Regions from separate parts of the Rhodobacter sp. P1_C2 genome, predicted to be linked through region 1. Evidence: riboswitches for the same ligand, from Rfam matches in the RefSeq annotation. Region 1 holds a riboswitch; the other holds the start of a gene.

The links. Region 1 has a riboswitch for thiamine pyrophosphate ahead of thiB (thiamine ABC transporter substrate binding subunit). Riboswitches for the same ligand answer to the same signal wherever they lie in the genome.
Region 2: another riboswitch for thiamine pyrophosphate. It lies ahead of thiC (phosphomethylpyrimidine synthase ThiC); the one in region 1 lies ahead of thiB (thiamine ABC transporter substrate binding subunit).

Annotation. Positions count from the first base shown of each region.
Region 1 is NZ_JBFUAG010000001.1:323,740-329,723, forward strand. Features, by position in the region: gene AC1DZT_RS01550 (cytochrome c1) at 1-688, shown strand, start outside; gene AC1DZT_RS01555 (thiamine ABC transporter ATP-binding protein) at 738-1,433, opposite strand; gene AC1DZT_RS01560 (thiamine/thiamine pyrophosphate ABC transporter permease ThiP) at 1,420-2,952, opposite strand; gene thiB (thiamine ABC transporter substrate binding subunit) at 2,928-3,914, opposite strand; TPP riboswitch at 3,952-4,050, opposite strand; gene AC1DZT_RS01570 (hypothetical protein) at 4,248-4,841, shown strand; gene aroC (chorismate synthase) at 4,925-5,984, shown strand, end outside; gene AC1DZT_RS01580 (SRPBCC family protein) at 5,978-5,984, opposite strand, start outside.
Region 2 is NZ_JBFUAG010000001.1:83,069-89,052, forward strand. Features, by position in the region: gene AC1DZT_RS00425 (thiazole synthase) at 1-523, opposite strand, end outside; gene thiS (sulfur carrier protein ThiS) at 525-722, opposite strand; gene AC1DZT_RS00435 (FAD-dependent oxidoreductase) at 712-1,647, opposite strand; gene thiC (phosphomethylpyrimidine synthase ThiC) at 1,644-3,455, opposite strand; TPP riboswitch at 3,578-3,698, opposite strand; gene AC1DZT_RS00445 (sugar-binding transcriptional regulator) at 3,765-4,757, opposite strand; gene AC1DZT_RS00450 (iron-containing alcohol dehydrogenase) at 4,932-5,984, shown strand, end outside.

The DNA of each region.
Region 1 (5,984 bases):
CGAAGGCCCCTTCGGCACCTTCGACGCACACCAGCTGCAGCGCGGGCTCCAGGTCTATACCGAGGTCTGCTCGACCTGCCACGGTCTGAAGTTCGTCCGCATCGGCGCCCTGTCCGAACCGGGCGGCCCGACCCTGCCGGAAGATCAGGTCAAGGCCTATGCCAAGACCATCACCGTCAAGGACGCCGTCACCGGCGAGGATCGTCCGGCGACCCCGGCCGACCACTTCCCGGAGAACACCGGCGCTGGGGCCCCTGACCTTTCGGTCATGGCCAAGGCGCGCAAGGGCTTCTCGGGCCCCTACGGCCTCGGCACCAACCAGCTCTTCAAGGGCATGGGCGGACCGGAGCATATCTACTCGATCCTCACCGGCTTCACCGGCGAGTCGAAGGACATCGCCGGCGTGACCTTCTACGGCAACAAGGCCTTCCCGGGTGGCTACATGGGCATGCCCGACACCGCCCTGGCGGCCGGTCAGGTCAAATACGCCGACGGCACCGAAGCGAGCCTGAGCCAGGAGGCGCAGGACGTCGCGGCCTTCCTGATGTGGGCCGCCGAGCCGAAGATGATGGTCCGCAAGGAATCCGGCTTCAAGGCCGTGCTGATCCTGGGTCTGTTGTCGGTGCTCCTCTACCTGACCAACAAGCGCCTGTGGTCCAAGGTCAAGGGCAAGAAGATCGCGCACTGATCTTCAACGCATTGAATGAAAAGGGCCCCGTCGCAGGACGGGGCCTTTTTCATGTGCCGAGATAGGCGCGCAAGGCCGGGGGCGGGGCGGCGAAAAGCGCCTCGGTCGCCACCGGGGCATCGGCCACTCCGTCATGGACCAGCACCACCTGATCGGCAAAGCGGCGGGCATCGGCGGGGTCGTGGGTGACCATGATCACCGTGGTCCCGGCCTCGGCGGCAAGATCGGCGACCAGCGCCAGAAGATCAGCCTTCAGCGCCGGGCCAAGGGCGGCAAAGGGTTCGTCCAGCAAGAGGATCGGCCGCGCCTGCAACAGAACGCGGGCAAGGGCCGCGCGGCCCTGTTGCCCGCCCGACAGATCGGCAGGCCGGCGCCCCTCCAGCCCGGCGAGGCCAAGGCGGGCCAGAACCTGCGCGATCCGGCTATGGTCGGCGGCGCTGAGCCTCATCCGCGGGTTCAGCGCGAGGCCGAGGTTTTGCGCCAGTGTCAGATGCGGGAACAGGTTCTGGTCCTGAAACAGGATCGAAACCGGCCGCTCTGCCGGGGGCAGGGGGGCCAGATCCTGACCCCGCCACAGAATGCGCCCAGCGGTTGGCGTGACAAAACCCGCAAGCCCCATCAGCAGCGTCGATTTCCCCGCCCCCGAGGCGCCGAGCAGGGCCAGCCTTTTGCCGGCCTGCAGGCTCCAGTCGGCGGAGAGGTGAAAGCTGCCCTGGGTCAGGGTCAGATGGTCAAGCTGCAGCACGGCGGCCTCCGAGGTCACACAGGGCGAAAAGGCCGAAGCTGAGGGCGACGAGGAGGAGCGCCGCGCCCGAGGCCTCCGCCATCCGGTAGGCCCCGGCGAGGCGCTGAACGACGAGGGGCAGCGTGGCCTGCCCCTCGCCGGCAAAGAGCGCGATCACGCCGAGATCGCCCATCGCCAGCGCCGCCGCCAGCCCGCTGCCAAGGCCAAGGGGGCGGGCCAGACGCGGCAGCACCAGCCAGCGCAGCGCCGCCCAGCCGCGCAGGCCCATCGCCTCCGCCAGGCGGCTGTAATCGGCCTGCAGCACCCGCACCTCGGGCAACAGCAGGCGGTAAAGGAAGGGCAGCGCCATCAGGGCATTGCTCAGGATGGTGACCGGCAGGGCCAGATCCTCGGGGCGGAAGAAGGGGCGGATCACCAGGAAAAGCCCGGTGCCAAGGACAAGGCCAGAGGCCGCCATCGGCAGCATCGCCGCCATCTCGATCCACCGCGCGCCTTGGGCATGGCGCGCCACCGCCAGCGTCAGGGTCAGCGCCGCGGTGGTGCAGAGCGTCGCCGAAGCCAGCGCCATCAGGATCGAGCGCAGCGCCGCCTGCCAGACCAGCGGGCCCAGATGCGCCAGCGCCGGCACCCCCTCCACCACGATCGCGGCGAGGGGGAGGACCAGCAGAAGGGCTGCAAAAGCGATGGCGAAACAATCGCTTGCCCGGCCCTTTGGCGCGCGGATCACAAGGGGGCGGTCCTGCCCGGCCCCGAGCGCCAGGGGCAAGGTGAAGCGCGCGGCCAGAAGTACGGCCCCGGCGCAGAGCGCGAATTGCACCGCCGCGAGCAAGGCTGCCTTGCCGGGGTCGAAGTCAAAGCGGAGGGCCTGGTAGATTGCAAGCTCCAGCGTCGTGGCCTTCGGGCCGCCGCCAAGCGTCAGCGCCACGACGAAAGAGGTGAGGCAGACCAGAAAGATCGCCAAAGCCGCGCCCGGCAGGACGGCGCGCAGCATGGGAAGCTCGATGTGGCGGAAGGGGGAGGGGAGGCCCAGGGTTTCGGCCAGGCGAAACCGCTCGGCCGGGATCGACTGCCAGCCGTTCAGCAGCATCCGTGTGGCGATCGGCAGGTTGAAGAAGACATGGGCCAGAACCACGCCTTTGAGGCCATAGATCGACAGGACCGGCAGGCCCAATGCCTGCAGAAGCTGGTTCAAGACGCCGCTGCGGCCATAGATGCTGAGGAGGCCCAGAACCGCCACCACCACGGGCAGCAGGAAGGGCGCGCCCATCAGCAGGATCAGAAGCTTGCGGCCCGGGAACCTGCGCCGCATCAGGGCGCGGGCGACGGGCACGGCGAGGAGGCAGGAAAACAGTGTGGAAAGAACGGCTTGCAGCAATGTGAAGCGGATCGCGGACCAATCGGCGGGCCGCAGGCTGGCGCCGGTGGACTGGCTTGCCAGCGCCAGTGCCGTTCCCAGCACCAGCGTGGCAATCAGGCCCGACAGCGCCGCTGCGCTTATTTGGACAGGGCGGTCTGCCATTCCTCCACCGCCGCCTGCCGCAGGCCTTCCGCCTCGGCCGGGGAAAAGAGCAGCGATTTCGCGGGCTTGATCAGCGTCTCATAGCCTGCGGGCAGGCCCGCGGCGGGGGTCTTGGCCGGGTACATCCAGTTGGTGGTGGGGATCACGGCCTGCGCCTCGTCGGCGGCGAGATAGGCGAGGAACTTGTCCGCCAGATCCTGCTGCTTGGAGGAGGCGAGTTTGCCGGCCACTTCGACCTGCATGTAATGGCCCTCGTCAAAGGCAGCGGCGGCCTTGCTGGCGTCCTTCTCGGCGATCAGGTGATAGGCGGGGGAGGTGGTGTAGGACAGGACCATGTCGGCCTCGCCCTTCAGGAACAGGCCGTAAGCCTCGTCCCAGCCGGGGGTGACGGTGACGATATTGTCGGCCAGATCCTTCCAGACTTGCGCCGCCTGATCGCCGTAAGCCGCCTTGACCCACATCACCAGACCGAGGCCGGGGGTGGAAGAGCGCGGGTCCTCGATCACGATCTTGAGGTTCGACGCGGCGAGATCCTTCAAGGATTTCGGCGGGTTGGCGACTTTGGTCTTGTCATAGACAAAGGCGAACCAGCCCCAGTCGAAGGGCTCGAAATTGGCGTCGGCATAGGGCACCGGCAGGTCATTCGGGGCCTGAGCGGCCAAGGGCGCGAAGAGGCCGGTGGCGCGGGCGGATTCGGTCAGGGTGGTGTCGAGGCCGAGGACGATGTCGGCCTCGGACTTGGCGCCCTCCATCTTCAGCCGCGACAGGACGGCGGCGCCGTCGCCGGCGGTGGTGTAATGGACGGTGCAGCCGCAGGTCGCCTCGAACCCCTTGGCGATGGCGGGGCCGGGGCCCCAGTCGGCGGCGAAGCTGTCATAGGTCAGGACGTTCAGAACGGGCGTGTCGGCCATGGCCATATGGCCAAGGGACAGGAACGCCAGTGCAAGATGGAAGCTTTTCATGGTCTCTCCATTTGCGACGGGCGGGAATGGAGCGGGCGAGCATCGCCGTTACCTTCCCTCCGCCGGTATGATCCGGGTCAGGTTCAACGGGTCCGCAAACTGCATCTCAGGCCAGAGGCCACCCCGAGGTATGCGTGAAAATAGGGCATCGGCGGGCAAGCGCAAGGACAAATGCCAAGGGCTTGAGAACGCAGAGTTAAGCTGCCAGAACCCCGGGCTGGACCGGGTCTTGCCCGCGTCTTCTTTCCGTCTTCCTTCCGTCTCTACGCGCGGTGGGGTCGGCGGATGTTAACCTTGTTTTGCGAATCGGGTCGGAGGTCGGAGAAAATGAACATGGTCCTGCGTATGGCGGCGTTTTGCCTGATGATCGGAACCGCTGCCGGGGCGGCGCAGGCGGAATGTGTGAACCTCCTGAGCTTCGCCAAGGGTGTCACGGTCAAGCTGACCGATGGCTCGGTCTGGACGGTGCGGCGCCAGGCGCATGAGGTGATAAGGCTGGAGCAGACCAATGCTGGCGGCAATTATGCCCGCTATGTCGAGGCGACCTATGGCATCTATCAGACCGAAAGCACGCGCAACGGCTCTGCGACGGTGTCGGAATATACCTATATCCGCCGGGTGCCCGAGCCGAAGCCGGCGATGGACTGGACCTCAGCCGTAAGGGCCACGACGACGAAGATCGGCGACAACAAGGCCGATGCCTGGCGCGAGAAGGTGCATGTGACGGCGGGCACTGTGGCCACGGTGAAGATCGGGTCCTGCCGCTATGCGGCGATGGGGCTGGATGTCGGGCATATCGGCGGGCCCTATCCGACGGTGCAGCATTTCACCTATTTCCCCGACCTGCGCTTTGGCATCCAGACAAGGATCACCTATCCGACCGATACGGTGAAGAAGGCGGCGATCGTCTCGATGAAGGCCGACTGAGCCCGGGCCCCGAATTTTCGACGAAAATTCTGTTGCAGCCGTCCGGATTGTCTTAAGGGGGTGCGGCAGACAGGAGATCGCCGATGAGCCTCAACACCTTTGGTCATGTGTTTCGTTTCACCACCTGGGGGGAAAGCCACGGCCCGGCCATCGGGGCCACGGTGGATGGCTGCCCGCCCGGCATCAGCTTGAGCGAGGCCGATCTGCAGCCCTGGCTGGATGCCAGGAAGCCCGGCACCTCGAAGTTCACCACCCAGCGCAAGGAGGATGACGCGGTGCGCATCCTGTCGGGCGTCTTCGAGGGGCGCACGACCGGCACGCCGATCCAGCTGATGATCGAGAACACCGACCAGCGGTCGAAGGATTACGGCGATATCGCGCAGAGCTTCCGGCCCGGTCATGCCGACATCACCTATCACCAGAAATATGGCCTCAGGGATTATCGCGGCGGCGGCCGGTCCTCGGCACGCGAGACGGCGAGCCGGGTGGCGGCGGGCGGTGTCGCGCGGGCGGTGCTGAAGGCGCTGGTGCCGGGGCTGAAGATCACCGGCTACATGGTGCAGATGGGGGTCAAGGGGATCGACCGGAGCCGGTTTGACGCGGGTCAGATCGGGCAGAACCCGTTCTGGTGCCCCGATCCGGGTGCCGTGGACGACTGGGCGGAGTATCTCGATGGGCTGCGGCTGTCGCACAACTCGGTCGGGGCGGTGATCGAGGTCGTGGCGGAGGGGGTTCCGGCGGGCCTCGGCGCGCCCTTGTATGGCAAGCTCGACAGCGACCTCGCCTCGGCGATGATGTCGATCAACGCGGTCAAGGCGGTGGAGATCGGCGATGGCATGGCGGCGGCCAGCCTGACCGGGGTGGAGAATGCCGACGAGATCCGGATGGGCAATGACGGGCCGGTGTTCCTGTCGAACCATGCGGGCGGCATCCTCGGCGGGATCAGCTCGGGTCAGCCGGTGGTCTGCCGCTTTGCGGTCAAGCCGACCTCCAGCATCCTGACGCCGCGGCGGACGATCAACCAGCGCGGTGAAGAGGTGGAGCTCATCACCAAGGGGCGGCATGACCCCTGCGTCGGCATCCGCGCCGTGCCGGTGGGCGAGGCGATGATGGCGCTGGTTCTGGCCGACCACCTGCTATTGG
Region 2 (5,984 bases), 240 kb from region 1:
GGGGGATATCGCGGAAATGGGCGCGCATCGCCCGCAGCCCCTCGATATTGCGCAGACCCTGGCCCGAGCCGATCGGCGCGCCCCAGGGCATCAGGACGCGGCACCCGGCCTCCACCAGCTTTTCGCCGACGATCAGGTCCTCGGTCGTATAGGGGAAGACGGCGAAGCCCTCGGCGCACAGCACGCGGGCGGCTTCGACCAGGGCGAAAGGGTCGGGTTGCAGGCTGTCGGCGTGGCCGATCACCTCCAGCTTGATCCAATCGGTGCCGAAAACCTCGCGCGCCATATGGGCCGTGGTGATCGCCTCGCGCGCGGTATGGCAGCCGGCGGTGTTGGGCAGGATGCGGCGACCGCTGTCCTTCAGGATCTCGCGGAAGGCTTGGCCCGCCTGCCCCTCGCGCCGCAGCGACACGGTGATCACCTCGGCGCCTGAGGCCGCGATGGCCTGGCCCAGCACGGCGGGCGAGGGGTAGCCCGCGGTGCCGAGCATCAGGCGCGAGGAGAGTTGGATGCCGTAGAACATTTCAGCCCCCCTGCATCGGCGAGAGGATTTCGACCTTGGCCCCGTCGCGCAGCGGGGTGGCGGCGCGCAGGGTGCGGGGCACGAAGGTGCCGTCCAGCGCGGTCGCGACCGAGGTCGCCTCGACCCCCTGTTCCTCCAGCAAGGCGGAAAGGGTCGTGGCCGTGGTGGTCAGGCTTTGGCCGTTGAGGTCAATGCGCATCGGCGCGCTCCTTGCAGATGAGGGTGGCCAGATCGCCGGCGAGGACGGGGGCCATCAGGAAGCCGTGGCGATACATGCCGTTGAGGTGGATGCGGTCGCCTTGGGCACGCAGGGCGGGGATATTGTCGGGGAAGGCGGGGCGCAGGCCCGCGCCGGTGGCGATCACTTCGGCCTCGGCAAAGCCGGGGTGGACGGTGAAGGCCGCCGACAGAAGCTCGACCACGGCGCGCACCGTGATGCCGCCCTTGCGCCCGCTTTCCACCATGGTCGCGCCGATCATGTAGCGGTGCTGTCCGCGCGGCACGATGTAGCAGGCAAAGCGCGGGTGGATGAGGCGGATCGGGCGGGTCAGGGTCACATCGGGGGCGGAAACCTCCACCATCTCGCCGCGCACCGGGCGCAGGTCGGGCAGCAGGTCCGCTGCGGCGATGCCACGGCAATCGACGATGCGGCCGAGGGGAGGACCGCTGCGAAAGCCAATCCCTCGCGCGATGAGGGTCTGGCGCAGATGGGCGAGGGCCGCGATGGGGTCCATATGCGCCTCGCTGCGAAAGAAAAGCCCGCGCTGGAAGCGGGCGGAGAGGTCAGGCTCCAGCGTGTCGGGGGTGACGGGTTCATGGCCCTTTGTGGCGCGGGCGAAGCGGTCCAGCTCGCCCTGATCGCGCGGGCTGGCCAGAACCAACGTGCCGCGCTGCACCACGCCGGGGACATGGGCCTGCCACCAGGCCAAGGCCGCCTGCCCGCGGGCCACGATGACCGGCGGCGCGCTTTCCCCCTCGCAGAAGGGGGCGAGCATGCCCCCGGCCAGATGGCTGGCCGGGGCGGGCGCGTCGGGCGGGGCGATGACCTCCACGGCAAGGCCCCGGTCGGCCAGGGCGGTGGCGGCGCAAAGCCCCGCCACGCCTTGCCCCAGAACCGAGATCATTCGGCCGGTTCCTCCACGCTCGCGGTGGGCAGGTACAATGCACCGCCCTCGCGGAACTTTTCCGCCATCCGCGCCATGCCGTCCTGCTTTTCCGCCTCGGCCCGGATGTCATGGCTGATCTTCATCGAGCAGAACTTCGGCCCGCACATCGAACAGAAATGCGCGACCTTGTGCGCCTCTTTCGGCATGGTCTCGTCATGCATGGCGCGGGCGGTGTCGGGGTCGAGGCCGAGGTTGAACTGATCCTCCCAGCGGAACTCGAACCGGGCCCGGGACAGCGCATCGTCGCGGGCTTGCGCGCCGGGGTGGCCCTTGGCCAGATCGGCGGCATGGGCGGCCAGCTTGTAGGTGATGACCCCGGTTTTCACATCGTTGCGGTCGGGCAGGCCAAGGTGTTCCTTGGGCGTGACATAGCAAAGCATCGCCGTGCCGAACCAGCCGATCATCGCGGCGCCAATCGCGCTCGTGATATGGTCATAGCCGGGCGCAATGTCGGTCGTCAGCGGCCCGAGCGTGTAGAAGGGCGCCTCGTGGCAATGCTTCAGCTGCTTGTCCATATTGGCCTTGATCTTGTGCATCGGCACATGGCCCGGCCCTTCGATCATCACCTGGCAATCTTTGGCCCAAGCGATCTTGGTCAGCTCACCCAGCGTCTCCAGCTCGGCAAACTGCGCCTGGTCGTTCGCATCGGCGATCGAACCGGGGCGCAGGCCATCGCCGAGCGAGAAGCTGACGTCATAGGCGCGCATGATGTCGCAGATCTCGTCAAAGCGTTCATAGAGAAAGCTTTCGCGGTGGTGATGCAGGCACCACTTCGCCATGATCGAGCCGCCACGGCTGACGATCCCCGTCACCCGCCGTGCCGTCATCGGGATCATGTGCAGGCGCACCCCGGCGTGGATGGTGAAATAATCCACCCCCTGTTCGGCCTGTTCGATCAGCGTGTCGCGGTAGATTTCCCAGGTCAGATCCTCGGCCACGCCACCGACCTTTTCCAGCGCCTGATAGAGCGGCACCGTGCCGATCGGCACCGGGGCGTTGCGGATGATCCAGTCGCGGATGTTGTGGATGTTGCGCCCGGTGGACAGGTCCATCACCGTGTCGGCGCCCCAGCGGATCGCCCAGACCATCTTTTCCACCTCCTCCTCCATCGAGGAGGTGACGGCGGAATTGCCGATGTTGGCGTTGATCTTCACCAGGAAATTGCGGCCGATGACCATCGGCTCCAGCTCGCGGTGGTTGATGTTGGCGGGGATGATGGCGCGGCCTTCGGCCACTTCGCGGCGGACGAATTCGGGGGTGACGAGGTCGGGCAGTTCGGCACCGAAGGCCTCGCCGTCGCGGGCATAGGCGGCGGAGCGGCCCTCGTTCTCGCGGATCGCCACGAATTCCATTTCCGGCGTGATGATCCCGGCGCGGGCATAGGCGAGTTGCGTCACGGCGCGACCTTCGGTGGCGCGCAGGGGTTCGCGCTGGTGCGGGAAGGCGGGGGTCAGCCTGGCGCCATCCACAAAGCCATTGTCGGCGGGCTGGACGGCGCGGGCCGGATAGGCCGCCACATCGCCGCGCCGCTGCAGCCAAAGGCCGCGGACGTCCGCCAGGCCCTTGGCGATCTCCACCGCAACGGCGGCATCGGTGTAAGGGCCTGAACTGTCATAGACATTCAGGGGCGCCTCCCCCGTCACGGCAATCTGGCGCAGCGGCACGCGGATGTCGTGCAACGTGCCTGCGATATGGATCTTGGACGAGGCGGGCAGGGCGCCGGTCGTGATCTGATGGGCTTCGGTCTGGGAAATGGTCTTGTTCATCTGGTCTCCTCTCGCGAAAAGACCCAAGTGAAACGAAGGCAGAAAGGGGCCATCAGGCCCGGCACGCGACTGCGCAAAGGGCCCAAGTGGCCCGAAAGGACCACCCCGTATGCGATAGGGGAGGGTTTGCCCTTCGGTCTTCCTACGCCAGTGTCAACTGGGTCAGGTTCAAAGGGTCGCTGCACCGGGGTTGCCCCCCATCAGCCTCTCAGTCCCTTGGGTGGGACTCCCCCGACGTGAGGCAAGGATATCCAAGCGCGCTGTGCCGTCAACAGGCAAGTTTGTGCGGCGGGCGGGGGCGGCTTTTGGTCAGGAAATCTTGGCCAGAAGCGCGCGGGCAGTTTCCTCGTCGGTCACCAGGACCGTCGCCAGGCGGGCGCGAATCATGCCGGCGATGGCATCGACCTTGCCCAGGCCGCCACCGACGCAGATCCGCTGCGGCACCCGCATCATCGTTTCGGCCGACATGGTGATGTGGCGGCTGTCGAATTCGGAGGTCACCAGCTGCCCCGAGATGTCGAAGAAATGCCCCGAGGCGAAGCCGACCGCCCCGAGATCGCGGTAGACCGCCAGCTGTTCGGGGGTCATGAAGCCGCCGGTCACCAGAAGCGTCTCGCCGGTCAGCTGCGTCACGCCGAACAGGATCGTCGTGCAATGGCCAAGAAGGTCGAAATGCTCGCGGATGGCGGGCTCGGCCATCAGGATATCCTTGACCGCGGGGCTGGAAACCACCCCCGGCGCATGCAGGTTGACGCAGCGCGCATTGAGCTTTTCGGCGATGTTCGAGGTGCAGAAGACCGGCGAAAAATCCATCGTCGCGGCCGAGCTTCCGGTCAGCTGCGCCACCGTGACATGCGGGCGGTGGAGCGGCGACAGCGCCTCGGACAGGGCGAGAACGGTGCGACCCCAGGCGACGCCGATGATCTCGTCCTCCTTGATCCGGCTTTCCAGCAGCCGGGCCCCCAGATGGCCGATCTGCTGCGACAGAGGTTGGGATGAGGCCCCGGTTGGCAGGAGGAAACACTCCTCCAGCCCGATCTTGTCGCGCAGTTCCAAGGCCAGATTGGCCCGCCCGATGCGCGAGGGGTCGATGGTGATCGTCACCACGCCCTCATCCCGCGCCTTCTGTAACAGGTTGAAAACAGAGGCGCGCGAGATGCCGAGCTGTTCGGCGATCTGCTCCTGCTTCAGGCCTTCCTCGTAATAAAGCCAGGCCGCCCACAGCACCTGATCGGTGCCGAATTGCATCGGCGGCACGCGGCGGGCGCTGGCTGATTTCGGCTCGGTCAGGGCAGTGGGCATCGCGGCTTTGGTCCTTGGCTCAGGGTGGTTCTGTCATCGCAGGAAACCGCGGACAAATCCAGCCGTTCTGCCGTTTGGCAAATTTCAACATAACATGAAAAACGCCATTGACATACGACAAGGTATGGTGAATTTTGCCATACATCGAGAGTCGAGATGCTTTGGGAGGAGCGCATGGACCACGAGGCAAGGGCGCAGAGCGCCGCTTCCAAAGGCAACTGGACCGCTCTGATCGATGAGGTCACCTCGGGCGCCTGGATCGACCCGGACACCGGAAAACCCGCCGATGTGCCCTTCAAGACCATCGTGATCCGCGACACGCTGGCCGGGGATGCGGCCGATCTTCTGGCGCGCACCATGCCCGCCGAAAGCTATGGCGTGGTCTGCGACGAGAACACGGTGGAGGTGATGGGCGCCGCGATTGCCGCGAAGATCGGCCCGAAGGCGCGGCTGATCGTGCTCGATCACCCGCATGCCGATGTGCAGACCGTGCGCGACCTGCAGGACCGCACCAGGGGGGTCGAGGCGCTGGTCGCGGTCGGCTCCGGCACGCTGAACGACCTGTGCAAATTCGCGACCTTCGGCGACGGGCGGTCCTATTCGGTCTTTGGCACCGCGCCGTCGATGAACGGCTATACCTCGTCCACCGCCTCGATCACGCTGGATTCGGGGTTGAAATCCACCCAGAACGCCCATGCCGCCAAGGGCGTCTTCATCGACGTGGCCGAGACCGCCCGCGCCCCGCAATACCTGATCGCGGCGGGCTTTGGCGACAGCCTGTGCCGGCCCACGGCGCAGGTCGACTGGTATTTCTCGCACCGGATGCTGGGCACCTATTACGCGACCGCGCCCTACGTCCTGCAAAACGCCGACGAGGCCGAGATGCTGGCCCGCTCGGCTGGCCTCGGCCGGAAGGATCACGCGGCGGTGGGCTATCTGCACCGCATCCTGACCCTCGGCGGCCTCGGCATCGCCGTGACGCGGATGAGCCATCCCGGCTCGATGGGCGAACACCAGATCTCGCACTGGATCGACAGTTTTGCCGACGCGCGCCACCCGGGCACCGTGCATGGCCAGCAGGTCGGCGTCGCCTCGGTCACCATGGCGCGGCTGCAAGAGCGGATCCTGGCGATGGAAGAGGCGCCCCGCGTCGGCCCGACCTGGTTCGACGAAGCCGCGATCCGCGCCCGTTACCCTGCGGCGGCGGTGGAGGCTTGCCTTAAAGCC